4 regions of the Streptomyces sp. NPDC032126 genome follow, and region 3 is predicted to be linked to each of the others. Evidence: riboswitches for the same ligand, from Rfam matches in the RefSeq annotation. Region 3 holds a riboswitch; each other region holds the start of a gene.
The links. Region 3 has a riboswitch for cyclic di-AMP ahead of ACZ5NW_RS03860 (M23 family metallopeptidase). Riboswitches for the same ligand answer to the same signal wherever they lie in the genome.
Positions count from the first base shown of each region.

Region 1: it holds a riboswitch for cyclic di-AMP, as region 3 does, so the genes downstream of both, ACZ5NW_RS00505 (M23 family metallopeptidase) here and ACZ5NW_RS03860 (M23 family metallopeptidase) in region 3, are expected to answer to the same signal.
Region 2: it holds a riboswitch for cyclic di-AMP, as region 3 does, so the genes downstream of both, ACZ5NW_RS13030 (M23 family metallopeptidase) here and ACZ5NW_RS03860 (M23 family metallopeptidase) in region 3, are expected to answer to the same signal.
Region 4: it holds a riboswitch for cyclic di-AMP, as region 3 does, so the genes downstream of both, ACZ5NW_RS23895 (C40 family peptidase) here and ACZ5NW_RS03860 (M23 family metallopeptidase) in region 3, are expected to answer to the same signal.

Region 1 is NZ_JBVIMA010000001.1:124,011-128,624, reverse strand. It holds gene ACZ5NW_RS00520 (bifunctional acetate--CoA ligase family protein/GNAT family N-acetyltransferase) at 1-292, opposite strand, end outside; gene ACZ5NW_RS00515 (HPr family phosphocarrier protein) at 472-753, shown strand; gene ACZ5NW_RS00510 (GntR family transcriptional regulator) at 1,034-1,729, opposite strand; gene ACZ5NW_RS00505 (M23 family metallopeptidase) at 1,916-2,656, opposite strand; cyclic di-AMP (ydaO/yuaA leader) riboswitch at 2,670-2,838, opposite strand; gene ACZ5NW_RS00500 (M16 family metallopeptidase) at 3,045-4,433, opposite strand; gene ACZ5NW_RS00495 (M16 family metallopeptidase) at 4,430-4,614, opposite strand, start outside.
Region 2 is NZ_JBVIMA010000003.1:19,695-24,308, forward strand. It holds gene ACZ5NW_RS13020 (PrsW family intramembrane metalloprotease) at 1-1,137, shown strand, start outside; gene ACZ5NW_RS13025 (aldo/keto reductase) at 1,166-2,110, opposite strand; gene ACZ5NW_RS13030 (M23 family metallopeptidase) at 2,180-3,208, opposite strand; cyclic di-AMP (ydaO/yuaA leader) riboswitch at 3,216-3,375, opposite strand; tRNA gene ACZ5NW_RS13035 (tRNA-Met) at 3,692-3,765, opposite strand; gene ACZ5NW_RS13040 (dihydrofolate reductase family protein) at 3,878-4,614, opposite strand, start outside.
Region 3 is NZ_JBVIMA010000001.1:911,406-916,019, forward strand. It holds gene ACZ5NW_RS03855 (alpha-galactosidase) at 1-1,769, shown strand, start outside; cyclic di-AMP (ydaO/yuaA leader) riboswitch at 2,088-2,245, shown strand; gene ACZ5NW_RS03860 (M23 family metallopeptidase) at 2,250-3,173, shown strand; gene ACZ5NW_RS03865 (SGNH/GDSL hydrolase family protein) at 3,385-4,170, shown strand.
Region 4 is NZ_JBVIMA010000006.1:326,079-330,692, forward strand. It holds gene ACZ5NW_RS23885 (hypothetical protein) at 1-231, shown strand, start outside; gene ACZ5NW_RS23890 (tellurite resistance/C4-dicarboxylate transporter family protein) at 209-1,180, opposite strand; gene ACZ5NW_RS23895 (C40 family peptidase) at 1,303-2,424, opposite strand; cyclic di-AMP (ydaO/yuaA leader) riboswitch at 2,475-2,647, opposite strand; gene pcrA (DNA helicase PcrA) at 2,878-4,614, shown strand, end outside.

The DNA of each region.
Region 1 (4,614 bases), 790 kb from region 3:
TGCGGTCATAGCGTACGGTGGCGATGAACTCGCCGCCGACCGTGGCCGCGAGTCCCACCCGGTCCACAAAGTCGTGGTGCGTGAAGCGGTGGACGTCCTTGGCGGACAGGCGCGGGTAGGGCGCGAAGAAGCGGTAGTACTTCGACTCGTCCGACACCTGCTCGTAGAAGCTGACCAGGCGCTCGGCGTCGTCGACGGTGATCGGGCGGATGCGCGCGGTGCCGCCGTCGCGCAGCACCACGTCGGCTTCCCAGTGGGCGGGGTACTCCTGCCGATCCGTCGCGCTCTGCATGGGGCCCAGAGTACGGCTCGCGTACGACAACGGCGCGAGGCAGTCTGTGGAGGACGAACGTCGGTCCGAGGCCGCGGCCCGACAGCCACTCCCGAAGGGGTCGAACGACCCCTTCGGGCACGCGTCACGATGTGGAACACTGGTCTAGACAACCCTGAGAACCTGAAGGGCAGCATCACATGGCTGAGCGCCGCGTCAACGTCGGCTGGGCCGAGGGCCTTCACGCCCGCCCCGCTTCCATCTTCGTCCGGGCCGCCACGGCCGCAGGGGTCCCCGTGACGATCGCCAAGGCCGACGGCAACCCCGTCAACGCGGCCTCCATGCTGGCCGTCCTGGGCCTGGGCGCCCAGGGTGGCGAGGAGATCGTCCTCGCCTCCGACGCCGAGGGCGCGGACATCGCCCTCGACCGTCTGGCGAAGCTGGTCTCCGAGGGTCTTGAGGAGCTTCCCGAGACCGTCTGAGCCCGCTCCCGGCAACGGCTGAGCCGCGTCACCCTCCCCGGGTGGCGCGGCTCGGCCGTTTCTCCGGCGCCGCGGCTCGGCCGTTCCTGCTGTCACCGGGCGGCTCGGACGGCCGTTTTCGGTCTTCGCCGCCGCCCTGCGGGGAATTACCCGGGGCATACGCGAAAATCGGCGCGCGGGCATACGGAAGGCGCGCGACCGGGAATTCACGGCGCACGCGAAAAAAGGCAGTGCGAATACACGCCCACGGAATATCTCTTCTTTGTATACGGCCCTCGTGTTAATGCCGCAGGCCCGAGATGTTTACGGGATGTTGCGAAGTCCTCACACGGTCGGCGCGGTCGCCGCCGCCGGAAAAACGCAACCGGTGGGCGAGGGTCGAACGCTCGGTGTGCAGCGCCGTGACCGCACGCGCGCGCTCGCCGTCGCCGCGCGCCACCGCGTCCACGATCGCGCCGTGCTCCGCCCAGGAGTCCACCGGGCTGGCGGGGGCCTCCACGGAGTACATCCAGGCGATCTTGTGGCGGAGCTGGGTGAGCGTCGACGCCAGGGCCTGGCTGCCGGAGGCCTGGGCGAGCGTCTCGTGGAACCAGCCGCCCAGCGAGCGCAGATCCTCGCTGTTGCCCCTCCTGGCCCGCTCCTGACCCAGCCGGACGAGGCCGCGCAGGACCTTCAGATGGGCCTCGGTGCGCCGCTGGGCGGCCCGGGAGGCACCGAGCGGCTCCAGGAGCAGCCGCATCTCCAGCAGGTCGGCGGCCTCCTGCTCGGTCGGCTCGGCCACGCACGCGCCCGCGTGCCGCCGGGTGACGACGAAGCCCTCCGCCTCCAGCGTGCGCAGCGCCTCACGGACGGGGACGCGCGAGACGCCGTAGCGGCGCGCGAGGAGTTCTTCGGTGAGCCGGCTGCCGCGCTCGTAGACACCCGCGACGATGTCGTCCCGAATGGCCGTGCACACCGAGTGCGCAGGAACGCGCATGACCGACCTCCGCATTAATCCCCGTGAAACGTCGACGATAGACGTGTTCAGCGACTCTAATGCAATGAGCCGGAATTTCCGATGGCGGGCCGGAATCCATGGATATTTTTTGGACAGCGGGGCGTCCGAAACGACGAAAGCCCCGGCTCGGAGAGCCGGGGCCGTACGATCTGTCGCCGTCCGTCGTCAGACGTTCACGCCGTGCTTGCGGAGGTAGGCGACCGGGTCGATGTCCGAGCCGTATTCCGGGGTGGTGCGGGCCTCGAAGTGCAGGTGCGGCCCGGTGGCGTTGCCGGTCGCGCCGGAGTGGCCGATGCGCTGGCCCGGGGTGACCCGCTGGCCCACGGACACGCCGATGGACGACAGATGGCCGTACTGGGTGTACGTGCCGTCATCCATGCGGATCACGACCTGGTTGCCGTAGGCACCGCCCCAGCCCGCCTCGACGACCGTGCCGGAGCCGACCGCGTGCACGGGAGTGCCGCTCGCGGCGTGGAAGTCGACGCCGGTGTGGCTGCCGGAGGACCAAAGGGAGCCGCCGGCGCTGTAGCCGGTGGAGATGTAGGAGCCGGTGATCGGCAGCACGTAGGCGTTGAGGCGCCGGCGCTCGGCCTCGCGGGCGGCGCGCTCCTTGGCCAGGCGCTCCGCCTTGGCCCTGGCGACGGCCTTCTGGCGGGCGATCTCCTGATCGGCGGCCTGCTTCTGGGCGGCGGCCTGGTCGTCGATCTGCTGGGCGGCGTCGTCGTTCACGGCGACGACGGGGATCAGCCCGGTCTGCTCGGCGGAGGTCTCGGCGGCGAGGGCCGGGGAGGCCACGGTGGCCATGACGCCGGTGGTGGTGAGCGCCGCGATGCCCGCCGCGCGGGCGGTGGTGCGCTTCATCCGGCTGGGACGACGGTGCTTACCGGTGGCGCAGCTGAACGCCATGAAGTCGAGCGGTCCTTTCCTTCCCTCTCGCCTACCGGGTTAGCTGACGGGTTCGGAGCAGGAAGGTCTCCTACGGGCCCCCTCGCCTTCACACGCGGGCGCCCGATTCACCCCAGGGACTGCACAAGTGGGTCCCCGGCTCCCCTGGCTCGCGCCGTACGGGGACTCGGCGATGACTGTCCGGTGCCGCGGGCGCGGCGCACTGCCTGACGAACAGCCCGGACGACGCTAGAGGCCGCGCCCTTCGATTCCCAAACGGAGTGGGGCTTTTGTAGCGCATGCCACAGGTCAGACAGGCAATCTCTCCCCCAATTCGGTTGTCTTCGGACATCGTTGGACATCAAGGGGCCCCGGAGGACGCGTCCGTCCGCCGGGGCCCCTTCACGGGCTACTCGGCCGCTACGACCTTCACCTCGCCGATGCCGAGGGCCGCGACGGGCTCCTTGATCTGCGCGGCGTCACCGACGAGGACCGTCACCAGCCGGTCCACCGGGAAGGCGCTCACGGCCGCCGCGGTGGCCTCGACGGTGCCGGTGGCGGCGAGCTGCTGGTAGAGCGTCGCCTGGTAGTCGTCGGGCAGGTGCTGCTCGACCTGGTCGGCCAGCGTGCCCGCGACGGCGGCGGCCGTCTCGTACTTCAGCGGCGCCACGCCGACGAGGTTCTGCACCGCGACATCGCGCTCGGCGTCGGTCAGTCCGCCCTCGGCGAGCGTGCGCAGCACCGTCCACAGGTCCGCGAGCGCGGGGCCGGTGTTGGGCGTGTCGACGGAGCCGCTGATGGCGAGCATCGCGGCGCCCGAACCGTCCGGCGCGGAGCGCAGCACCTGGCCGAACGCGCGCACGCCGTAGGTGTAGCCCTTCTCCTCGCGCAGGACGCGGTCCAGCCGGGAGGTGAGGGTGCCGCCGAGGCAGTACGTGCCGAGCACCTGCGCGGGCCACACGCGCGCGTGCCGGTCGGGACCGATCCGGCCGATCAGCAGCTGCGTCTGGACGGCGCCGGGCCGGTCCACGATGATCACGCGGCCGGTGTCGTCGGCGGTCACCGGCGGCACGGGCCGGGGGGTGCCCGCGGAGCCCCTCCAGTCGCCCAGGGTGTCGTCGAGGAGCGCGGTGAGGTCGACGTCGGTGAGGTCGCCGACGACCACGGCGGTGGCGGTGGCGGGACGGACGTGCCTCTCGTAGAAGGCGCGCACGGCGGCGGAGTCGATGGCCTCGACCGTCTCCACGGTGCCCTGGCGCGGCCGCGACATGCGCGCGGTCGCCGGGAACAGCTCCTTGGAGAGCTCCTTGGCGGCCCGCCGGGACGGGTTGGCCAGCTCGTGCGGGATCTCGTCGAGGCGGTTGCGCACCAGGCGCTCGATCTCGCTGTCGGCGAAGGCGGGCGCCCTGAGGGCGTCGGAGAGCAGCCCGAGCGCCTTGGGCAGACGGGAGACCGGCACCTCCAGGCTGAGCCGGACGCCGGGGTGATCGGCGTGGGCGTCGAGCGTGGCTCCGCAGCGCTCCAGCTCGGCGGCGAACTCCTCGGCGGAGTACTTGTCGGTGCCCTCGGAGAAGGCCCGCGCCATGATCGTGGCGACACCGTCGAGGCCGGCCGGCTCGGCGTCCAGGGGGGCGTCGAGGAGGACCTCCACGGCGACGAGCCGCTGGCCGGGGCGGTGGCAGTGCAGGACCGTCAGGCCGTTGTCGAGCGTGGCGCGCTCGGGGGCCGGGAACGCCCACGGCTTGGCCTCGCCCGCCTGCGGCCGGGGGTGGAACTCCATCGTGGCGAGCTCGGTCACTTGGCCGCCTCCTCGTTGTCGTCGGCTTCCACGGTGGCCGCGGACTCCGGGTCTTCGGTGCCTTCCACGTCCTCGACGTGCTCCGGGGCGATCGGCTCGTAGACCAGCACCGCGCGGTTGTCGGGGCGCAGGCGGGCCTGGGCGACCTCGCGCACCTCCTCGGGCGTGATGTCCAGCACGC
Region 2 (4,614 bases), on a different contig from region 3:
TTCCTCGTCGGGCTCGGGCTCGCCGTCCTGCCCGTACCGCTGCTCATAGCCGCCTTCCGCTGGCTCGACCGGGTCGAGCCCGGGCCCTGGCGCAATCTGATGTTCGCCTTCGCCTGGGGAGCCTGCGCGGCCGCGCTCATCGCGATCGTCGCCAACAGCTTCGCCACCAAGTGGATCGCCACGTCCACCGCCGATCCGGCCAGCGCGGACACGCTCGGTGCGACCGTCATCGCGCCCATCGTGGAGGAGTCCGCCAAGGCGGCCGCCATCCTCCTCGTCTTCCTGTTCCGCAGACGGGACTTCACCGGGATCGTCGACGGCGTGGTGATCGCCGGCATCACCGCCACCGGCTTCGCCTTCACCGAGAACATCCTCTATCTCGGCAACGCCTTCGGCACCGACCAGGTCACCGGCGACAGCGGCATCGCGTCCGTCACCGCCGCCACCTTCTTCGTGCGCGTGATCATGTCCCCCTTCGCGCACCCCCTGTTCACCGTGCTCACCGGCATCGGCTTCGGCATCGCCGCGCTGTCCGCGGAACGGCAGCGGGCGCGGCGGATGCTGCTGCCGCCGGCCGGGCTGCTGCTCGCCATGGGCATGCACGCCCTGTGGAACGGCTCCGCGACCTTCGGCGGGCTCGGGTTCTTCGCCGTCTACGGCGCTTTCATGGTGCCCCTGTTCGCGGTCCTGACCTGGCTGGTCATCTGGACGCGGCAGCGGGAGCTGCAGACCGTGCGCGACGAGCTGCCCGCCTACGCCCTCGCCGGATGGCTGACCCCGGGCGAGCCGGTCGCGCTCGGCTCGATGCGGGCCCGGAAACTCGCCCGCGAGCAGGCCAAGCGGCAGTACGGGAAGCAGGCCGCGCGGGCCGTCGCCGAGTACGAGGCGTACGCGACCTCGCTGGCGTTCCTGCGGCACCGCGGGCGGCTGGGCAATGCCGGCGCGGACTTCGTCGTACGGGAACGGGAGTTGTTGCAGGAGCTGTGGCGGCGCCGCGAGGTCGCCCGCCCGGCCCTCGACTACGCGGCGCGGATCGTCGCGCCGATGCCGGTGCCGGTGGTGCCGTGGCATGGCTACGGGTACCGGTACGGGCAGCCGGCGGCGCCGTATCCCGCGTACAACCCGTATCGCACGTGAACCGGTCTGGACCGAGCGGGCGGGAGGCTTACGCCGATGCCCGCGTCAGGCGGTCCAGTTCGTCGTTCGTCAGGTTCAGGTCCGCCACCCCCAGCAGGGCCGGGAGCTGGTCGGGGACGCGGGCCGAGGCGATCGGGGCCGCCACGCTCGACTGGGCCGCCAGCCAGGCCAGGGCGACGGTGGCCACCGGGACCTCGTGCGCCGCGGAGATCTCGTCCAGGACGGTCAGGACACGGACACCCCGGTCCGATGCGAGATACCTGCCCGCACCCTGGGCCCGGGGGCTGTCCACCGTCGTACCGGGGCGGTACTTGCCGGTGAGGAAGCCCGACGCCAGGGCGTAGTACGGCACCGCGGCCAGGCCCTCGCTGACGGCGAGGTCCTGCAGGGCGCCCTCGTAGGTGTCGCGGGAGACGAGGTTGTAATGGGGCTGGAGGGCCACATACCGGGCGAGGCCCTCCCGGTCGGAGAAGTCCAGGGAGGCCCGCAGCCGCTCGGGGGTGATGTTGGAGGCGGCTATGTGGCGCACCTTGCCCGCCCTCACCAGCTCGTCCAGCGCGCCGATGATCTCCTCGACCGGGATCTCGGGCTTGTCGAAGTGGGTGTAGTACAGGTCGATGCGGTCGGTGCCCAGGCGGCGCAGGGACGCCTCGGCGGCCGCCTTGATGTTGGCCGCGGACAGGCCCGGGAAGTCGGGGTGCTGGCTGACCTTGGTGGCGATGATGATGTCGTCGCGGTTGCCGCGGGCCCGCACCCAGTTGCCGATGATCGTCTCGGACTCGCCGCCGCTGTTGCCGTCGACCCACGCGGAGTAGGAGTCGGCGGTGTCGACGAAGTTGCCTCCGGCGGCCGCGTAGGCGTCGAGGACGGCGAAGGAGGCCGCCTCGTCGGCGGTCCATCCGAAGACGTTGCCGCCGAGGGCGAGCGGGAAGACCTCAAGGTCCGAGGAGCCGAGCTTGCGCAGAGAAGTCATGCTCAGCTGCAACGGCCGTACCGTGAGCCGCTATTCCGCTATTCCGCTCTTCCGACAGCGGGGCGTGGCTCAGGGGTTGAGGCCCTTGCCACGCAGCCAGGCCATCGGGTCGATGCCGTCGGACTGGCCGTCCGGGTGGACTTCCAGGTGCAGGTGCGGGCCGGTCACGTTGCCGGTCGCGCCCACGCGGCCGATGACGTCACCGGTGCCGACCTTCTGGCCGACGCTCACGCTGATCGACGACTGGTGGCAGAACCACAGCTGGGTGCCGTCGTCGAGGGTGAGGATCGTGCGGTAGCCGTAGGAGCCGGCCCAGCCCGCCTCGGTGATCGTGCCGCCGTGGATGGCCTTGATCAGGGTGCCGGTGGGGGCGGCGAAGTCGAGGCCGGTGTGGTAGCCGGAGGACCACATCGAGCCGGCCTGGCCGAAGGTCGAGGTGATCGTGTACGACGAGGTCGGCAGCGTGTACTGCTTGGCCAGCGCGGCGAGGCGCTCGGCCTCGGCCTTCTTGGCGGCCTCCGCGTCGGCCTGCTTCTTCGCGGCGGCGGCCGCGGCGTCGGCCTGCTGCTTGGCCTGGGCGGCGGCGTCGGCCTCCGCCTTGGCCGCGGCGGCGTCGGCGGCGGCGAGGGTCTTGGTGTCGACCTGGGTCTGCTGCGACTCGGCCTGCGCCATGATCCGGTTGCGCAGGGCCTCGCCGGCGTCGGCGGAGCCCTCGGCGCTGTCGTCCGCGGTGGCGGCGAAGCTGCTCAGGGTCGGCGCGCTGTCCTGGGGCTCCTCGTCGTCGGAGATGAGGGAGCCGACGGAGGGCAGGTCGGGAAGGGAGATGGAGACCGGCGGCTTGCCGGTGTTGGCGCTGGCCATGCCGCCCGCGCCGACGGCGGCGATGACGCCGACGCCGAGAACCGTGGAGCTGCGGGCGAGTCCGCCGCGCTGCTTGGCGACGCGGTGCCGGCCACGCACGGGGCGAAGGGAGTCCGCGGTGGGGTTCCACTCCTCCCAGGGGCCCTCGTCGGTGCGATAGCTGCCGTAGCCGAAGGTCTCGGTGACCCGCGGAGTCGGCGCGAGCGGGGCTTCTGGGGCAGGCCGGTTGGACGCCACGCGGGCGTACTCCTTTCCTTCCGTCGCCTACCGGGTTAGCTGACGGGTTCGGAGCGGGAAGGTCTCCTACGCGCGTAAACCGGCCGTTGTCGCACGGCGGTGTCCGCGTGATTCACCCCAAGGTGGTGGTTCCCCGGTTCCCTTGCGGGATTCGGCGCGTGCGCACGGAGCCATCTCTTGTGACGGCTGGGACGACCGCGCTGCGTTATCGAACGTTAATAGACCTGGGGGCCGGTTTCCAAGCTGTTCGACTTGATCAACTACATTTTTGGCCTGGACTTTCATGCCAGGACCGGTGAAAAACGGGCGAGTTGACCCGGCATCGAGGCCGCATCAGGAGTCTCACGGTTTTTGATGGTGACTCAGATGTTATGCGGAGGGGCGTCGCACGGTCACGATGCGTGAGGAGGAGCCGGTCACGGCACGCGCTGAGAAAACACCGAGGGCCGGAACCCTTTTCGGATTCCGGCCCTCGGCCTTCAGTAGCGGGGACAGGATTTGAACCTGCGACCTCTGGGTTATGAGCCCAGCGAGCTACCGAGCTGCTCCACCCCGCGTCGGTGAAACCAGCATACGTCATGCGGGGGACGGAAAGCGAAACGGCTCGGTGAGGCGCGGGTCACGCCGGGAGACAGCGGGCGCGCGGGGTGGACGACGGGGGTGAGCCGGTCACCCCAGGAGGTGCGCGTTCGGCCTCTTCGCGGTGGGCTCGTGCTCCGGGAGGACGACCACCTCGACGCCCCGCGCCGCCAGCAGCCCGCTTCCATCGGCCGCCGTGACGAACGTGTCCGGCTCGCGCCAGGCCGTCACCACCCGGCGTACGCCCGCCCGCAGGATCAGTTCGGCGCACGGTGCGGGGCGGGAGGCGCGGTGGGCGCAGGGCTCCAGGCTGCTGTAGACCGTCGCCGTGGGCAGCCGGGGGTCGGCGGGGTCGATCTTGGCCAGGGCCGCCTCCTCGGCGTGGACCACCGGGTCGCCGGACTCGCGGGAGTGGCCGCGGGCCAGTTCGGTGCCGTCCGCCGCGACGACCACCGCGCCCACGCTGAACGCGGTCGGGGAGGGCGGGCACAGGTCCGCCAGCTCGCAGGCCACGGCCAGCCAGTGGTGGTCGGCGGCGTGGGCCAGCGGGCCGGGACCGGGGGCGGTCGGCTCGTAGCGCATGAGGACCACGTCCTCGATCCGGCGGGTCTCCACCAGGCGCAGTCGGCCCGGCTGGTAGGCGCCGGGGCCGAAGAGGCGGGGGGCGTCCGGCGTGCCGACGAAGAGGGGGGCCAGGACCAGCTGGAGTTCGTCCGCCAGGCCCTCCTGGAGGAGCTGGGTGTGGACGGTGCCGCCGCCCTCGACCATGAGCCGGCGGACACCCCTGGCCTCGTACAGGTGCTCCAGCAGGGGGCGCCAGCCCACCT
Region 3 (4,614 bases):
GTGACGAACTGCGCCTGCGCTTCCGGGACGCGGGACTCGCGGTCACCCTGCACTACCGGATGCGCGAGGACGTCGTGGAGCGGTGGGTGACGCTCGCCAACGACGGGGAACGGCCCCTGGAGCTGCTGCGGGCCGACTCCGCCACCTGGACACTGCCCGAGCGCGCCGACTGGCGGCTGTCCCAGCTGCACGGACGCTGGGCCGCGGAGTCCCGGCTCACCCGGGCACCCCTCACCTACGGCGAGAAGGTCATCGGCAGCCGGCGCGGTCACACCGGCCACCAGCACCTGCCCTGGGTCGCCCTGGACACCGACGCCACCGAGGAGCGCGGCGAGGTCTACGGCTGCGCGCTCGGCTGGTCCGGCTCCTGGCGGATCGCCGTCGCCCAACTCCCCGACGCGCGCGTACAGATCACCGGCGGCGCCGGGTACGACGACTCGGGTCTGCTGCGTCTCACGCCCGGGGAGTCCTTCACCACGCCCGTCTTCGCCGGACTGTGGAGCGACGCCGGCTTCGGCGGGGCGAGCCGCGCCTGGCACGCCTATCAGCGCGCCCATGTCATCCCGGACGCCGACCAGGACCGGCCGGTGCTGTTCAACTCCTGGGAGGCCACGACCTTCGACATCTCCGAGGAACAGCAGGCCACGCTCGCCCGCCGGGCCGCGGCGATCGGCGTGGAGCTGTTCGTCGTCGACGACGGCTGGTTCGGCGCCCGCACCAGCGACCGCGCCGGCCTCGGTGACTGGACTCCCAACCCCGACCGCTTCCCCTCCGGCCTCAAGCCGCTCGCGGACTATGTGCACGCGCTCGGCATGCGGTTCGGCATCTGGGTCGAGCCCGAGATGGTCAACCCGGACAGCGATCTGTACCGGGCGCACCCCGACTGGGTGCAGTACCAACCGGGACGAAAGCGGACGGAGTTCCGCAATCAGCTCGTGCTCAACCTCGCGCGCGAGGACGTCCAGGAGTACCTCTGGGAGCGGCTCGACACCCTGCTCTCCAGCGCTCCGATCGACTATGTGAAGTGGGACTTCAACCGCTGCTTCACCGACGCCGGCTGGCCGGGCGACCCCTACCCGCAGCGCCTGTGGATCGACCATGTCCGCGCGCTGTACGCCCTGCTGGACCGGCTCCGGCAGGCCCACCCCGGCGTCGCCTTCGAGTCGTGCTCGGGCGGCGGCGGACGGATCGACCTCGGGATCATGAGCCGCACGGACCAGGTGTGGACCTCCGACAACACCGACCCGCTCGACCGGCTCGCCATCCAGCACGGCTTCAGCCAGATCCACCCCGCCCGGGTCATGGCCGCCTGGGTCACCGACAGCCCGAACACCCAGCTCAACGGCAGGGTGAGCTCGCTGCGCTTCCGCTTCGTCAGCGCGATGGCCGGGGTGCTCGGAGTCGGTGGCGACCTCGCCGAGTGGAGCGAGGAGGAGCTCGCCGAGGCCGGGGAGTGGGTGGCCCTCTACAAGGAGATCCGGCCCCTGGTGCAGCACGGCGACCTCTACCGGCTGCGGCCTCCGCAGGGCGGGCTGAGCGCCGTGCAGTACGTGCGCGGGGGCGACGCCGTCGTCCTCGCCTGGCTGGAGGCCCAGCGCTACGGCGAGCCGGTGCCGGCGCTGCGACTGAAGGGCCTGGACCCGACGGCGTCGTACGAATGCCTCGAAACGGGCGAAGTGCATCGAGGTGCGCTTTTGCTGCATCACGGACTGCGGACCGGGCTGCGCGGTGATCTCGATGCGACGGTTCTCCGACTGCGCCGCATCTGAGACTTCTGTCCGTATTAGCCGAAATCGATGCCCTTATTCCAAGTCGCTCTGGAATAGGGGCATCTGGAGCGGTGTCACGTGAGCATCGTCATATCCGTGACCCAGCGTCGCGCGTCATGTTCACGTAATTCATGTTTCTTTCCAAGGTATTTGGCGCGAGCGCATTCCCTCTGATTGACGCAGGGTGACCGGGAATTCTCCCAGCTGATCAAGAGAAAAGCCCGGCCCGTGCAACCTCTGCTTGTTTCCGTGCGTCTTGGTCGCTTACGTTCGCCACCAATCCGGACGGAACGCCGAATCCTGCCGCTGTCCGGAATCCGCACACACTCACCCGTGCCCGGCAGGAGCGGGGGACCCACAGGTACAACCGCCTGTTCCGGTCTCCGGAACGGCTAGGGGTCAAGTCGTGCCATGGCACGGCCGGGCATCTCCAGCCCGCACCCGACAGCTCACCTCGCAGGCGCCGGAGAGGAATTCGCCATGCCCGCGAAGGGTAAGCACCGCCGTCCGAAGTCCCTGCGCTTCACCCGTACTCTCGCCGTCGCCGGAACCGGCGGCGCCGCGCTCGCCCTTCCGCTCATCGGGGCCACCGGCGCCCAGGCCGCGCCGGCCGCGCAGCCGGTCTCCTCCGTAGCGGCGAAGGCCGTCCAGGCCGCTCCGGCCGCGCAGAAGGCGGAGAAGAAGAGCACCGAGAAGAAGGCCGTCGCGCGGACCTACACCGTCCGCTCCGGCGACTACCTCTCGAAGATCGCCGACGAGCAGCATGTGAGCGGCGGCTGGCAGAAGCTGTACCGGGACAACCGCGAGGTCGTCGGCAACGACCCCTCGCTGATCCACCCCGGCCTCAAGCTGTCGCTCGGCAAGAAGGCCGCCGGCTCCACCGCGAAGACCTCCCACACCTCGGCGTCCACGGCGAAGTCCTCCGCGAAGAAGGCGCAGAAGTCGGCGCAGCAGTCGACGACCGCCCGGGCCGCGGCGGCCGAAACCGTCTCCAACGGGTTCACCGCCCCCGTCTCCGGCGCCACCGTCGGCACCGCCTACCGCACCCCGGGCAGCATGTGGGCCAGCGGCTACCACACCGGCGTCGACTTCGTCGTCCCGACCGGCACCTCCCTCAAGGCGGTCGGCGCGGGCACGGTCGTCTCCGCGGGCTGGGGCGGCGCGTACGGCAACCAGGTCGTCATCAAGCTCGCCGACGGCTACTACGCGCAGTACGCCCACCTCTCGCAGCTCTCCGTCTCGGCCGGCCAGACGGTCAGCGCGGGCCAGCAGGTCGGCCTGTCCGGCGCGACCGGCAACGTGACCGGCCCGCACCTGCACTTCGAGATCCGTACGACCCCCGACTACGGCTCCGACGTCGACCCGGTCGCCTACCTCCGCGCGCACGGCGTCAGCGTCGGCTGACCCACCCCCCGGGCCGCTCGGGCCCGACCCACGCCACCGAAGGCCGGACTCCATCCCCTGGGTCCGGCCTTCGGTGTATTCCCCCCTTGGCAACTCTTTGGCAGTGGCCTATCTCACCGTCCGTCAACCCTCGCCTACGGTCGCGTAGGTCACATTCGAAGGGGAATCATGAACCGCTGTGGCAGACGATTCGAAGAGTGACAACAGATCAGTGATCGGGTCGTACGTGGCGGTGGGGGACAGCTTCACCGAGGGCGTCGGCGACCCCGGCCCCGACGGGGCGTTCGTCGGCTGGGCCGACCGGCTCGCGGTGCTTCTCGCCGACCGGCGGCCCGAAGGCGACTTCCAATACATCAATCTCGCCGTGCGCGGGAAGCTGCTCGACCAGATCATGGCCGACCAGCTCCCGCGCGCGCTCGAACTCGCGCCGGACCTCGTGTCCTTCTGCGCGGGCGGCAACGACATCATCCGTCCCGGCACCGACCCCGACGAGGTCGCCGAGCGCTTCGAGCGCGCGATCGCGTCCCTGACCGAGGTGGCCGGCACGGTCCTGGTGACCACCGGCTTCGACACCCGTGGCGTCCCCGTGCTCAAGCACCTGCGCGGCCGGATCGCCACCTACAACGGGCACGTCCGCGCCATCGCCGACCGGTACGGCTGTCCCGTCCTGGACCTGTGGTCCCTGAAGTCCGTCCAGGACCGCCGGGCCTGGGACGACGACCGCCTGCACCTCTCCCCGGAGGGGCACACGCGCGTGGCGCTGCGCGCCGGCCAGGCCCTCGGCCTGGAGGTCCCGGCCGACCCCGAGCAGCCCTGGCCGCCGCTCCCGCCGCGCGGCACCCTGGAGGTCCGCAAGGACGACGTGCACTGGGCGCGCGAATACCTGGTGCCGTGGATCGGGCGCCGGCTGCGTGGGGAGTCCTCCGGCGACCATGTGACCGCCAAGGGCGCACTGTCCCCGGACGACATCAAGATGCGGATCGCGGCAGTGGCCTGAGCACACCCGGCCTCCGGCCACCACACGGGTGGGGCCGACCGGGCAGATGGGGCGACCGCACGGGAACGGCGACCGCGCAGGTGGGGCCGACCGGGCATGTGGGGCGACCACGCAGGTGGGGCGACCGCACGGGAGAGGCGACCGGGCAGGTGGGCCGACCGGGCGGCTGGGGTGACCGCGCAGCTTGGGCGATCGGGCACGTGGGACCGACCGGGCAGGTGAGGCGACCGCACGGGAGAGGCGACCGGGCAGGTGGGCCGACCGGGCGGCTGGGGTGACCGCGCAGCTTGGGCGACCGGGCACGTGGGGCGACCACACGGGAGAGGCGACCGGGCAGGTGGGCCGACCGGGCGGCTGGGGTGACCGCGCAGCTTGGGCGATCGGGCACGTGGGGCCGACCGGGCAGGTGGGGCGACCGCACGGGAATGGCGACCGGGCACGCGG
Region 4 (4,614 bases), on a different contig from region 3:
CTGCACGGCGCCGCGACGATGCTGGTCACCGGCGTGGTCCTGGTCGGCCTCAACCAGGCGGACGACCATCACGTCAACACCATCAAGATCGGCGTGAAGCTGGCGCTGCTCATCGTGATCCTCGGTCTCGTCTATGTGAAGCGGGACGACGAGAAGGTCGACAAGAGCCTGTTCGGCCTGGTCGGGCTGCTGACCACGGCGAACATCTTCATCGCGGTGCTGTGGACCTGATCTGCGCCCGCGCCGAGCCGACCGCGCCGGCGGCGACGGCCAGCCAGACCGCCACCGCGATCCACAGCAGCACCTGACCCGGCCCCCTCAGCCACGGCAGGTCTGCGGCGGTGGCGACCGACAGCGTCGCCGTCGCCGTCATGCCCATCGGGAACACCGTCGACCAGCGGCGCACGTCGTAGCGCGGCCGCGGCCACCGGGCCTCGCAGAACAGCAGTACGGCGTACCAGGCGAGGGCGAGCACCAGCAGGGCGATGGTCATCACCCGCAGGACGCCGCTGTCGTCGTCGCTCCAGAGGTAGAGGTGGTCGTCGGCGGCGAGCAGCTTGGCCCCCGCGAGCGCCGAGACGGCCAGGGCCCCGCCCGCCACCCACTGGTCCCCGGCGCCGACGGAGAGCTGCCGCGGGTCGAAGTGGGCGAGCGCGACGCCGTAGAGGACGAGGCCGAGCCAGAACACGACGAGCGACGCGTGCGCGAGCCAGGCCACCGCCTCGGCGCGCGCCAGCGTCGCGCCCAGTACGGCGAGGCCCTGCGTGGCCACACAGCCCAGGAACACCGCGCCGGACATCCGGCCCCGCCAGTGCCGTACGACGTCCACGAGCAGCACCGCCCAGAGCAGCGCCGCGATCTCCAGCATCACATCGGCGAGCGTCTGCCGCCCCGCCAGGGAGAAACGCGTCCCGAGGACGGTCGTCGCCGCCACGGCCGTGAGCGCGCCCGGCGTTCCCGCCTCGGCCTTCCACTGTTCCCGGTGCCGCACCAGCCGTACGACGAAGTCCCCGGCCAGCGCGACCCACGCGACCGACGCCAGCACCAGGGCGACGCGGGACAGCACGTCGTGATCGGTCAGGAGCAGCCCGACGGACACGATCCCGGTCGCCATGACAGCGGCCCCCGCCGCCGGCGTCCGCTGCGCCCACCAGACGCGAAGAGGTGAGGTCCCGGCCATGCGCCGATGCTAAGGACCTCGCGCCCCCGACGACCGGGGCCACGCGCACACCGCCGTGGAAATACGCGCGGGTGCAGGCGGGGGCGTGAGGTGGGGAGGGCGCGCGGGAGCGCGGATACCGCCTAGGCCGGTCTCACCACGCTGTGGATCGTCGACGCGCCGTCGTAGTAGATCGACTCCTCGCGGACGTAGGCGCCGGGCTTCGGGGCGTGGATCATCATGCCGTTGCCGATGTAGAGGCCCACGTGGCTGACGTCGTCGTAGAAGAAGACCAGGTCGCCGGGGAGGGCCTGGGAGAGGGGAACCGTGGTGCCGGCGTTGACCTGGTCGTACGTCACGCGCGGGAGGTCGACGCCGGCGGCCTTCCAGGCGGCCTGGGTGAGGCCGGAGCAGTCGTAGGAGTCGGGGCCGGTGGCGCCCCAGACGTACGGCTTGCCGATCTGCGCGCGGGCGAACGCGATCGCCTTGTCGGCCTTCGTGGCGTACGACGAGTCCGATGGGGCGGTGGACGAGCCGGGGGAGGTGGTCGATGTGCCGGACGGCGGCGCGGTGGTCTGCTGCTGCGCGGCCGCCTCCGCCGCCTGCTGCCGCGCCAGCTCCGCGGCCTTGCGGGCGGCCTCCTCCTGCTTCTGCTTCTCGATCGCCGCGAGCCGCGCCTTCTCCTCCGCCGTCAGCCGCGCCAGCAGCTCGCGCGCGTCGCTGAGCTTCTGCTGGACGGTGGCCTTGGCGGTCTTGAGGTCGTTCTGGGTGTCGGTGAGCGTCCGGAGGCTCTCGGAGGCCTCCCGGCGCTTCTGCATCGTCGCCGACTGCTCGGTGACGAAGTCGTCGACCGCGCCCTTCTGGCGGTCGGTCATCCGGCTCATCAGCTGCGTCTGGTCGAAGTAGTCCTGCGGGGTGTCCGCGAGCAGGAAGGTCGCGGTGTCGGGCGCGGCGGCACCGGTGCGGTACTGGGCGGCCGCGAAGGAACCCAGCTCCTCCCGCGCCTCGTTGAGCTTCTGGGTGCGCCGGGCGACGTCGTCCAGCAGGGTGTCGACCTGCTTGCGCTGCTTGGTCGTCTTCTCCTTGGCGGCGTTGTACTTCTCCGTGGCCGTCTCCGCCTGCCGGTAGAGATCGTCGACCTTCTTCTCGACCTCCTCCAGGCTGGGCCTGCCGTCGGCGGAGGGCGCGGCGTTCGCCGTCTGGGAGAGCAGGGCCACGGAGGTGAGCGCGGCGGTGGCGAGAGCGGGGGTGCGTATGCCGGCCATGAGCGGGCCCGCCGAACGCGGCTTGCGGTGCTGCGACGCCAAGGGAGGCGACTCCTTCCAATGTTCCGCCTACCGAGTTAGCTGTCGGGTTCGGGCGGAGGTTTGGAAGGGTTTGCCCTACGGCCTGTCCCGGGACGGGAGGCGGGCCGATTCACCCCAAGGTCGGTGGGTCCCCGGCTCCGGCTGCCGCGAGGGGGCGCGCCGGACTCGGCGGAGGCCGTGCGGCCCGGCGACGTTCGCCGGTGGGTGTCGTACGGCCCGCCCGGCACGGTAGCCAACTGGTGTGGCCCCTGTGAAGGTTGATGGGTGATATGCCCGATACATTTTCGTGACCTTGGCATGTCCGGGCCCGGGCCGGCGCGCCCCGTGGCGCGGCCATCACACAGGGTGGCGGCGGCCGGGTTTGGGGGACGGCCACCGGTTGTCAGTGGGGCCCCCTAGACTCGGAGAGCGATGAGCAGCCTCTTTGACGACAGCTTCCTGGCGGACCTCCAGGCCCCTCGCGGCCGCGAGGAGGAACCCCCGCCGCCGCCCGAGGACGATCACGCTCCGGAGCCGCTTCCGGACGATCTGTTCGGCGGGAAGTTCGACGTGCCCCCGGACCGGGACGCCTACTACCGCGACGGCGCCCCGCGCCCGGCCCTGGACGCCGCCGCCCTGGTCGAGGGGCTCAACGACAACCAGCGCGCCGCCGTCGTCCACTCCGGCACCCCGCTGCTCATCGTCGCCGGCGCCGGCTCCGGCAAGACGCGCGTGCTCACCCACCGCATCGCCCATCTGCTCGCCGCGCGCGATGTGCACCCGGGCCAGATCCTCGCGATCACCTTCACCAACAAGGCCGCCGGCGAGATGAAGGAGCGCGTCGAGCACCTCGTCGGCCCGCGCGCGAACGCGATGTGGGTCATGACGTTCCACAGCGCGTGCGTGCGCATCCTGCGCCGCGAGAGCAAGAAGCTCGGCTTCACCTCGTCCTTCTCGATCTACGACGCCGCCGACTCCAAGCGCCTGATGGCCCTGGTCTGCCGCGACCTGGACCTCGACCCCAAGCGCTTCCCGCCCAAGTCCTTCAGCGCCAAGATCAGCAATCTGAAGAACGAGCTGATCGACGAGGAGGACTTCGCCGCCCAGGCGACGGACGGCTTCGAGAAGACCCTCGCCCAGGCGTACGCGCTCTACCAGTCACGGCTGCGCGAGGCCAACGCGCTCGACTTCGACGACCTGATCATGACGACGGTCAACCTGCTGCGCGCCTTCCCGGACGTCGCCGAGCACTACCGCCGCCGCTTCCGGCACGTCCTCGTCGACGAGTACCAGGACACCAACCACGCCCAGTACGCGCTCGTGCGCGAGCTGGTCGGGACGCGCGAGCACGACGTCGACGTCCCGCCGAGCGAGTACGACATCCCGCCCGCCGAGCTGTGCGTCGTCGGCGACGCCGACCAGTCGATCTACGCCTTCCGTGGCGCGACCATCCGCAACATCCTCCAGTTCGAGGAGGACTACCCGGACGCCACGACGATCCTGCTGGAGCAGAACTACCGCTCCACGCAGACCATCCTGTCCGCCGCCAACGCGGTCATCGAGCGCAACGAGTCCCGCCGCCCCAAGAACCTGTGGACCAACGCGGGCGCGGGCGCGCGCATCACCGGCTATGTCGCCGACACCGAGCACGACGAGGCGCAGTTCGTCGCCGACGAGATAGACCGCCTGGTGGACGCGCGCGAGGCGAAGGCCGGCGATGTCGCCGTCTTCTACCGCACCAACGCCCAGTCGCGTGTCTTCGAAGAGGTCTTCATCCGCGTCGGCCTGCCGTACAAGGTCGTCGGCGGCGTCCGGTTCTACGAGCGCAAGGAGGTCCGGGACGTCCTGGCCTATCTGCGCGTCCTCGCCAACCCGGAGGACTCCGTCCCGCTGCGCCGCATCCTCAACGTGCCCAAGCGCGGCATCGGCGAGCGCGCCGAGGCGATGATCGACGCCCTCTCCCAGCGGGAGAAGATCAGCTTCCCGCAGGCGCTCAAGCGCGTCGACGAGGCGTACGGCATGGCGGCCCGCTCCACCAACGCCGTGAAGCGGTTCAACGTGCTGATGGAGGAGCTGCGGACGATCGTCGAGTCCGGCGCGGGACCGGCCACGGTCCTCGAAGCCGTCCTCGAACGCACCGGATATCTCGCCGAGTTGCAGGCCTCCACC